DNA from 4 places in the Exiguobacterium sp. s56 genome. Region 1 is predicted to be linked to each of the others. Evidence: riboswitches for the same ligand, from Rfam matches in the RefSeq annotation. Region 1 holds a riboswitch; each other region holds the start of a gene.
The links. A riboswitch is a leader RNA that binds a small molecule or an ion and turns the genes downstream of it on or off. The one in region 1 is predicted to bind S-adenosylmethionine.

Region 1 (2,203 bases):
ATGATTCACCTCGCACCGAACACGTCGTCGTCAATCGTCTCGAAGTCGATTTCGAAACAAGGCGGAAAAGTCTCGTATCGCGGAATCGTCCACTTCGGTCGTAAAGCGAAAGGTGCACGTTCGAACATCGAATGTGACACACTCATCATGGATAACGAGTCGACGTCGGACACGATCCCGTACAACGAGATCTTGAACGACCAAGTCTCACTCGAGCACGAAGCGAAAGTCTCTAAAGTGTCAGAAGAGCAACTCTTCTACCTCATGAGCCGTGGAATCTCGGAAGAAGAAGCGACTGAGATGATCGTCATGGGCTTCATCGAGCCGTTCACGAAAGAATTGCCAATGGAATATGCCGTCGAAATGAACCGTCTCATCAAGTTTGAGATGGAAGGATCGATTGGATAATCCTGAATAGATGAGGAAAGACGGTTGACATGATTTCATGTCGACCGTCTTTTTGTGTAGGCAATGCCTGTAAACAGGGAATAGGGAATGGGATAAGATGATGCATGACTGTAGATTCGAGAGGAGAAGATCACATGATGTTCTTGGTAACGGGATATTTCAACGCTGACAAAATGAACGAAAAGACCGACCTAGAAATCGATCAAATCATGGCGACGTGTGAACCATACTTACAGGAGCTATATGCAAGTGAACAAGTGTTGTTGGACATGGGGCTTGAAGCGAGCATGAAGCAACTCAAGCGGGAGTCACAGGAGATTTCGATTACGGATGGGCCTGTTACGGCATCGAAGGAAGTCATGGGAAGTGCGTTCGTGATTGAAGCGGTGGATATGGAGGACGCGGTCAGAATCGCTTCCATCCATCCGACGACCCAAGTGCCCGAAGCGGAAGCGTTAGGGTGGAGGCTCGAGATTCGGCCGGTTCACTATTATCGGGAGCGAGAGTGAATGAAAACTTCACCTGTAAAGATTATGCAGAAAAATATATTGACATTCCATGGAAACGTCGTCATAATACAAAGTAATTTGATATGAATACTCTTATTAAGAGCAGGTGGAGGGAATTAGCCCTATGAAGCCCGGCAACCATCCGTACTGAATCGCCAGTACGGAAACGGTGCTAAATCTAACAGCGAACGCTGAGAGATGAGAGGAAATCGGAATTTTTAGGAATCCTTCTGTCTCGTTTATGAGTTCAGAAGGATTTTTTTGTATTCTGCCTCTAACAGAGTTTCTATCAAAAAAATATAAGGGGGAATTTATTTTGAAAGGAAAATTCTTATTAAGTGCAGCGCTCGTCACAGGGTTAACGGTCTCGTCAGCTTTACCGGTTACATATGCGCATGACGAGCTTGGGGACATCATCATTGAGAAAGGGGAGCGCAATTCGGATGAAATCAGTTCGGTTCCCGTGACGGAAGGAAGCAAGAACGTCAAGTATCTACATGAGACGGCAGCAGTATCATTAAAGGAAATCCGAGAAGGCGTAAAAAATAGTACGGCCGACGTGTACGCCCATAAAGGGTTCGCATACACAGGAACAAATACTGCCGGTGGAGGAAACGGCGGGGTTCGCGTGTTTGACTTGAAAGATCCATCCAACCCGAAAGAAGTCGCTGTATTCGCCGACCAAGACATTCCTGGGACTTGGCAGGAAAAAGTAATCGTGAAGACGGTGAACACAAAATCGTTCAAAGGAGATTTGGCGGTTGTATCGGCACAACAACTCGACTCTAAAAATCCGAATTCTAAAGGTGGATTCCTGATTTATGATGTGACGAACCCGTATGAGCCGAAGAAGTTGGGTTTCTATGAAGTGACGAAGAAAACGAGAGGCACACATGAGCTTTACTTGACGACACAAGGGGACCGGGTATTGGTCCTTGCCTCGAACCCTTACGCGGACTACTATTCACACGGTAAAGAGAAGGACTTCCAACTCGTCGATGTCACCAACCCGGCGGAACCGAAGAAGCTATATGAGTTCGATCCACGCTCATTAGCAGAAGTCGATGAAAGCTTTGACGGATACAACTGGAACGCACCAGATGGCAAGAAGAGACCGGTCTTCAATCATAGCGCCTATGCGGATGAGAACGGGAAAACAGCGTTTCTCTCGTTCTGGGATCTTGGAACGATCATCTTGGATATTTCAGACCCAGATAACGTGACATACGAAGGACGCACAGCGTTCGCATCGGATCAACAAGGCTCGGCGCACTCGGCGGCACTTG
Region 2 (2,203 bases), on a different contig from region 1:
ACACGAGAAGATATCGAGTACACTCGCAGACTTTTTACGTTCGATGTCATAATCGTCGGCGATGTTCGCGGCGAGCGGCCCAGCCACGAGAATCGAAATCGTGTTGTTCGCCGTCGCGACGTTTGTCGCACTGACGAGCCCGGCGATGCTCCACTCCGCGCCGGCCCGTCTTTTAATTCGGGACGTGAGCGCGTCACGCAAGTACGTGAGTCCGCCGTTATGCGAGATGAGTCCGACGAGCCCACCCATGAGCAATGTCAGGAGTGAAATCTCGGCCATGCCCATCATGCCGTCCGCCATGGCGGTGACGTACGTGGTGACGGCTAGACTGCCATCCAACAGACCGATGATGCCGGTCAGGGCGATGCCGCCGAGCAAGACAAGGATGACGTTCATTCCCGTCAAAGCGAGCACGATAACCGCCAGATACGGAATCAATTTATACCATTCAAACGCCGCCGGCTCGATGGTGGATTCTCCGCTCGATAGGACAGCGAGTAAAATCGTTGTGATGACGGCTGCCGGCAAGACGATCCAAAAGTTGGTGCGGAACTTGTCGCGCATGTTCGTCCGCTGGGTGCGGACGGCTGCGATCGTCGTGTCTGAAATGAACGACAAGTTATCTCCGAACATGGCACCCCCGACGACGGCTGCTGCCGCGATGGCGATATTGACGCCGCTTTCCTCATGGATGCCGAGAGCGATCGGAGCCAGTGCGGCAATCGTCCCGGTCGATGTACCCATCGCCATCGAGATGAAGGCTGCGATGACGAATAGGCCGCTCAATAGGAGCGAGGGCGGTAGTAACGTCAATGCCGCATTGACGGTCGCGTCAATCGCACCGATTGCTTCGGCGACGCTTGAAAACGCACCGGCGAGCAAGAAGATGAACACCATGATGAGGATGCTCGGGTTCCCGGCACCTTGGGCGACGCGTTCGACCGTCTGGGTGACGCTCCCTTTCGTCATCATCGCCGCGACGATGACGGCAATCAAGGCCGCAATCAAGACGGGGAATTTATAAAAGTCGTCATAGTAGATGCCTGCCCCGATAAAGAAGACGAGGAAGACGAGTAAGGGCAAGAGCGCCCATTTGTTAGCTGTTGGTTGTTCCAATCGATTCACCTCATTCATTAAAATAAAAAGAGAGCCTTCTGAAAAAAGGCTCTCTCTACAAGAAACACTTTTTTCATCTTTCGAGCAGACCGCTCGCTGGATTTGGCACAGGTTACCCGCTGCCGAGACGTCATCGGGCCAGTCCCTCAGTCTCTCTTGATAAAAAAGTTGTGATATTTAGTTATAAGACACGTTCCCTAACGTACCTGTTTCAAATCTGCTTGTCAATAGCAAACCCCCACGCGATGAACGTGGGGGCGAGTCAGGTCGTTAAGAAATTATAGTGGGCGACGCGGTTGCGACCGGCGTACTTCCCACCGACGTAGAGCGCGCGGTCAGCGTTACGAATCGTATCGTCAAGACGTTTGTCGCCGAACGACTGAATCGTATCGACACCGATTGAAGCGGTGACGGGTATATCGATTCCGTCGACGTGGAACGGTTTGTTCTCGATTTGTTGACGGATGCGCTCAGCAATCTCGACGGCGGCCTCAACATCACAACGGTTTAAGAGCAAGATGAACTCTTCACCACCGTAACGGGCGGCAAAGTCTTCGGTGCGGAGCACTTGACGAATGCGGCGACCGAATTCTTGGAGCACACTGTCTCCGACTTGGTGACCGTGCGTGTCGTTGATTTTTTTGAAGAAGTCGATATCGAGCATCGCGACGGAAATCGGATACATCGAGCCGTCCGAGATCTGTTGAATCCCGTATTCATAAAAAGCCCGTGCATTGGCAAGCAGCGTCAAGCTGTCCGTCCGGCTCTCGGTATAGAGGCGGTCGCGTTCATGACAACGACTGATCGTCCGATTGAACGACTTGAGCAGTTTGACAATCTCGCGTTGAATGATGGGCGGATAGCCATAGACGTGCTCGCCCGTCATCACAATCCACGTGCGGATTCCTTCGATTTCCTCGGAACGGACCGAGATGAAGCTATGATAGTCTTCATTAAATTCGTTCGACAGCGGGGCGTCCCATTCGAAGCGCATCTCGTACTCGACCGAGGCTTCGTTCGGATAGGTTGCATCGAGTAATTCAAAGACGACATGGCGATCGATCGGCTGGCGCGTCTTCAAATCAAA
Region 3 (2,203 bases), on a different contig from region 1:
AAGCGGCTCGTCGTATCCGTATGTATGGTCGACACGACCTCACCGCGATACGCCTGTAACTGCTCTTGCTCTAAGTGAGGCAGCTCCGTCCAAGTACCGACCGTCAGCTCGAGGGCGATTTTGTCGGCGACGGTCGCGACCGCGTCCGTTCGTTTGATTTCATATGTGGCAGTGATACTCATATGGTTCCTCCTTCCAGGCAAACAAAAAATGACCCCATGCCGAGGCAAGAGGTCATCATAAAAAATGAACTCTTATCTCTCAGCTTTCGCTGCAAGAATTAGCACCGTGCCATCTCTGGTCGGTTGCTGCGACATCATCGGGCTCGTCCCTCCGTCTGCTCTTGATAAGAATGTGATTTGAAGTTGTGAAATTTAATTGAATTTTTGCACAGAATCATCATGTCGTCAATTCCTTTTTTTCCAAAAAAAATATTTTGGGAAGTTGTTTCCATATATGCACAAAAAAAGACGGAGTTGCGTCGAGAAAATGACGTTGACAATCGTGACGTCGAGTCCGTAATATTCATCACATAAGTTCACCGAATCGAATAACACACTCTTATCGCGAGTTGGCAGAGGGAATTGGCCCGATGACGCCGCAGCAACCGACCACTAGGCACGGTGCTACATCCACCAGACGAATGTCTGACAGATGAGAGGAACAACCATTTTGGCTGTGCCTCTTTCTCGCGGAGAAAGGGGCTTTTTTTGTGGGCAACGTACAGGAAGGGGAAAACATCATGTCATATCAACCATTTACAGAACAGACCGTCGTCGAGCACGTCCGTCAATTAGGATACTTGCAAGAAGGAATCGCCGAGTGCGAGGAGATCGGGGACGGCAACTTGAATCTCGTGTTTCGGATTCGCCAAGGCGAACAGCGCCTGATCGTCAAACAAGCGCTCCCATACGCCAAAGTCGTCGGTGAGAGCTGGCCGCTCACGCTCGAGCGGGCATGGATTGAACAGTTGGCACTCCGTGAGTTTGCGACTGTCGCGCCTCGGTTCGTCCCGGCTGTCCTTGGCAGCGACCGGACACTCGCTTACACGATTATAGAAGATCTATCTGATTATGAGATTGTCCGCACCGGCTATTTGAACGGGGAGAGCTACCCGGAACTCGCCCGTCATGTCGGTGAATTTTTGGGCGAGACGCTGTTTGCGACGTCGGATTACGCAGCTGGACCGATCGCGAAGAAGCGGATTGAACGCGACTATTACAACCCGGAACTGTGCGACATCACGGAGAAGCTCATCTTTACCGACCCGTTCAAAGACGCGGAGTCGAACAACATCGAGGCGGCGCTTCGAGAAGACGTCGAACGCCTCTGGCAGGACCAGGCGCTCAAGGTCGAGGTGACGAAATTGAAAGTCGGGTTCGTCACGAAACATGAGGCGCTCCTGCATGGGGATTTACATACGGGCAGCATCTTCGCGACCCAACAAGAGACGAAAATCATCGATCCAGAGTTCGCGTTTTACGGGCCGTTCGGCTTCGACCTCGGTCAAATCATCGCCCATTTGACGTTGTCGACGTTGCATGACCCGCTCAAACGCTTCGAACGTTTCACGGACGTCTTGACGGTGTGGGAGACGTTCGAGAAGACATTCCGGGCCAACTTTGAGCGCGCCGTCGAGCCGTTCAACACGGACGGTTTCGTCGACGAGTTGTTGCGGACGGTCTTCAGTGACACGATCGGCTACGCCGGTTGCGAACTCATCCGCCGTGCCGTCGGGCTCGCCGGTGTCGCCGATCTCGAGACGTTGCCGGAAGCGACGCGGCTCGAACGGAAACGTGACGCGCTCGCCCTCGGGACGGCGCTCATTAAAGAACGCCACAGCGTCGAGTCGATTGACGACTTGGTGACGCTTCTGTCGGGGGTGCGCGTATGACGGTCCAAAACATCCGCTTCCATCCGCCGACGGACGAACTCATCGTATTGGATCAGACGTTGTTGCCGCATGAAGAGCGTTACGTGACGATTGAGACGCTCGAACAAGCGGAGCATGCCATCGAGACGCTCCAAGTCCGTGGCGCTCCGGCCATCGCGTACTTCGGGGCGTTCGTCCTCGCCAAAGAGGCAGGCCGGTTAGTCGACGACCCGGACTTCACACGTCGGCTCGACCTCGTCGGACGCCGTTTGATTGCGACCCGGCCGACGGCGGTCAATCTGCAAAACGTGATCGAATCGCTCCTTGCGT
Region 4 (2,203 bases), on a different contig from region 1:
AACGACCTTTCGAGTGAAAGGTCGTTTTTCTATGCTTATGCGAAACGTTTCGCGCCTTCTTCGAGCACTGCCGCTTTGTCCGTTTGCTCCCATGGGAGTTCAACGTCTGTACGACCGAAGTGGCCGTAAGCTGCTGTCTGCTTGTAGATTGGGCGACGAAGGTCGAGCATCTTGATGATGCCGGCCGGACGGAGGTCGAAGTTCTCACGAATGAGTTCGACGAGCTCAGTCTCGCTCAATTTGCCTGTGCCGAACGTATCAACCGCGATCGATACCGGGTGAGCAACACCGATTGCGTAAGCAAGTTGAACTTCTGCTTTGTCAGCAAGTCCCGCTGCAACGAGGTTTTTCGCCACGTAACGAGCTGCATACGCTGCTGAACGGTCAACTTTGGTAGGATCTTTACCTGAGAACGCGCCGCCGCCGTGACGAGCGTATCCACCGTACGTATCGACGATGATTTTACGTCCTGTGAGGCCTGCATCCCCTTGTGGTCCACCGATTACGAAGCGGCCAGTCGGGTTGATGAAGTATTTCGTGTCCGCGTCGATGAGTTCAGCCGGGATGACTGCATCGATGACGTGCTCTTTCAAATCAGCTTGGATTTGCTCGAGCGTGATGTCTTCCGCGTGTTGTGTCGAGATGACGATTGTGTCGATGCGAACTGGGTTGTTCGCTTCGTCGTATTCGACTGTCACTTGTGTCTTACCGTCTGGGCGAAGGTAAGCGAGCGTGCCGTTCTTACGAACTTCTGCCAAACGACGTGACAATTTGTGAGCGAGTGAAATCGGGAGCGGCATGAGTTCCGGCGTCTCTTTTGTTGCGTAACCGAACATGAGACCTTGGTCACCAGCACCGATCGCATCGATTTCTTCTTCAGTCATTTGTCCTTCACGAGCTTCGAGCGCTTGGTCAACACCTTGCGCGATGTCTACCGATTGCTCATCGATCGATGTGAGGACAGCACAAGTCTCTGCATCGAAACCATATTTCGCACGTGTGTAGCCGATCTCACGAACAGTTTCACGAACAACTTTCGGGATATCCACGTAAGTTGATGTTGTGATTTCACCTGCTACGAGCACGAGACCTGTTGTGACAGACGTCTCAGCCGCAACGCGGGCGTTTGGATCTTCAGCTAAAATTGCATCCAAAATCGCATCTGAGATTTGGTCACAAATTTTATCCGGATGTCCTTCCGTGACGGACTCCGAAGTGAAAAGTCGACGGTTCAAGTTTGCCATTTCGAAAAACCTCCTATAATAAAGGGTGATGTGTGGACGGTACTCGTTCCCCTTACGCGTTGCTTTGGGACGGTAATGAAAAAAACCTCTCGCCATGTTCAAATGGGAAAGGTTGAATCGTTCTTCCTTACCCTCTTATCGTTCGAAGCTTACGCTTCGCTTCAGGATAGCACCTTTTCCGAATAACAATGAAAAATCGGACGGTTGCTGGGCTTCGTAGGGCCTTGTTCCCTCCACCGCTCAGAATAAGAGTATCCGTTACGAAGACCATCATATAAATGACACCCCGTTCTGTCAAGCGTATCGACCGAATTCGTCAAACTTTTCACAAACGGTCAAATAGTTATGTTTGTGAAATATCAAACATTTTTTTGTCCGTTTTGGTTTTTGTACTATGACCTGGTACAGAATATGTTAGAATGACAATGTAAGAAAGCGCTTACTTTAAAGGGTAAAAAATGCTTGTTTTTGATTAGTATGTCACATATAATAAAAACGTCATACTGATTAAACGCGGAAGTATGCGGATTTCATCCACATCTATTTAGGGGAAAGGTGGGATTCAGGATGGCGACAACGCTCCTGAAAATCGAAGAATTAATTAAAGGTGCCGACATGATGCGGAACTTGACGGTTCCAGAACTGGTGGAAGAAGCCATTCGCAACGGTGAAGGCGTACTGACGAAAGACGGGGCTTTATCGGTCAGTACCGGGAAATTCACAGGACGGTCACCGAAAGACAAATTCGTCGTGCAAGATGAAGTCAGCAATCATTTAGTAGACTGGGGTCCAGTCAACCAACCGATCGCGGAAGAGAAGTTCACCGCGCTACTCGACAAAGTGTTGACGCACCTCGAAACGAAAGACAAGCTCTATTATCTCGAGGCGTCTGCGGGGGCAGACGAGCACTATACGCTCCCGGTCCGTGCCATCACGGAATACGCGTGGCACAATTTGTT

Region 2: it holds a riboswitch for S-adenosylmethionine, as region 1 does, so the genes downstream of both, KNP71_RS11055 (Na+/H+ antiporter NhaC family protein) here and KNP71_RS07915 (LVIVD repeat-containing protein) in region 1, are expected to answer to the same signal.
Region 3: it holds a riboswitch for S-adenosylmethionine, as region 1 does, so the genes downstream of both, mtnK (S-methyl-5-thioribose kinase) here and KNP71_RS07915 (LVIVD repeat-containing protein) in region 1, are expected to answer to the same signal.
Region 4: it holds a riboswitch for S-adenosylmethionine, as region 1 does, so the genes downstream of both, metK (methionine adenosyltransferase) here and KNP71_RS07915 (LVIVD repeat-containing protein) in region 1, are expected to answer to the same signal.

Annotation. Positions count from the first base shown of each region.
Region 1 covers NZ_JACSLR010000006.1:111,167-113,369, forward strand. The annotation lists gene sufB (Fe-S cluster assembly protein SufB) at 1-408, shown strand, start outside; gene KNP71_RS07910 (YciI family protein) at 543-917, shown strand; SAM riboswitch class I at 1,008-1,122, shown strand; gene KNP71_RS07915 (LVIVD repeat-containing protein) at 1,234-2,203, shown strand, end outside.
Region 2 covers NZ_JACSLR010000011.1:44,305-46,507, reverse strand. The annotation lists gene KNP71_RS11055 (Na+/H+ antiporter NhaC family protein) at 1-1,134, opposite strand, end outside; SAM riboswitch class I at 1,187-1,282, opposite strand; gene KNP71_RS11050 (GGDEF domain-containing protein) at 1,379-2,203, opposite strand, start outside.
Region 3 covers NZ_JACSLR010000021.1:18,812-21,014, reverse strand. The annotation lists gene KNP71_RS14740 (2,3-diketo-5-methylthiopentyl-1-phosphate enolase) at 1-182, opposite strand, end outside; SAM riboswitch class I at 252-353, opposite strand; SAM riboswitch class I at 559-661, shown strand; gene mtnK (S-methyl-5-thioribose kinase) at 743-1,894, shown strand; gene mtnA (S-methyl-5-thioribose-1-phosphate isomerase) at 1,891-2,203, shown strand, end outside.
Region 4 covers NZ_JACSLR010000005.1:154,772-156,974, forward strand. The annotation lists gene metK (methionine adenosyltransferase) at 36-1,244, opposite strand; SAM riboswitch class I at 1,377-1,496, opposite strand; gene pckA (phosphoenolpyruvate carboxykinase (ATP)) at 1,812-2,203, shown strand, end outside.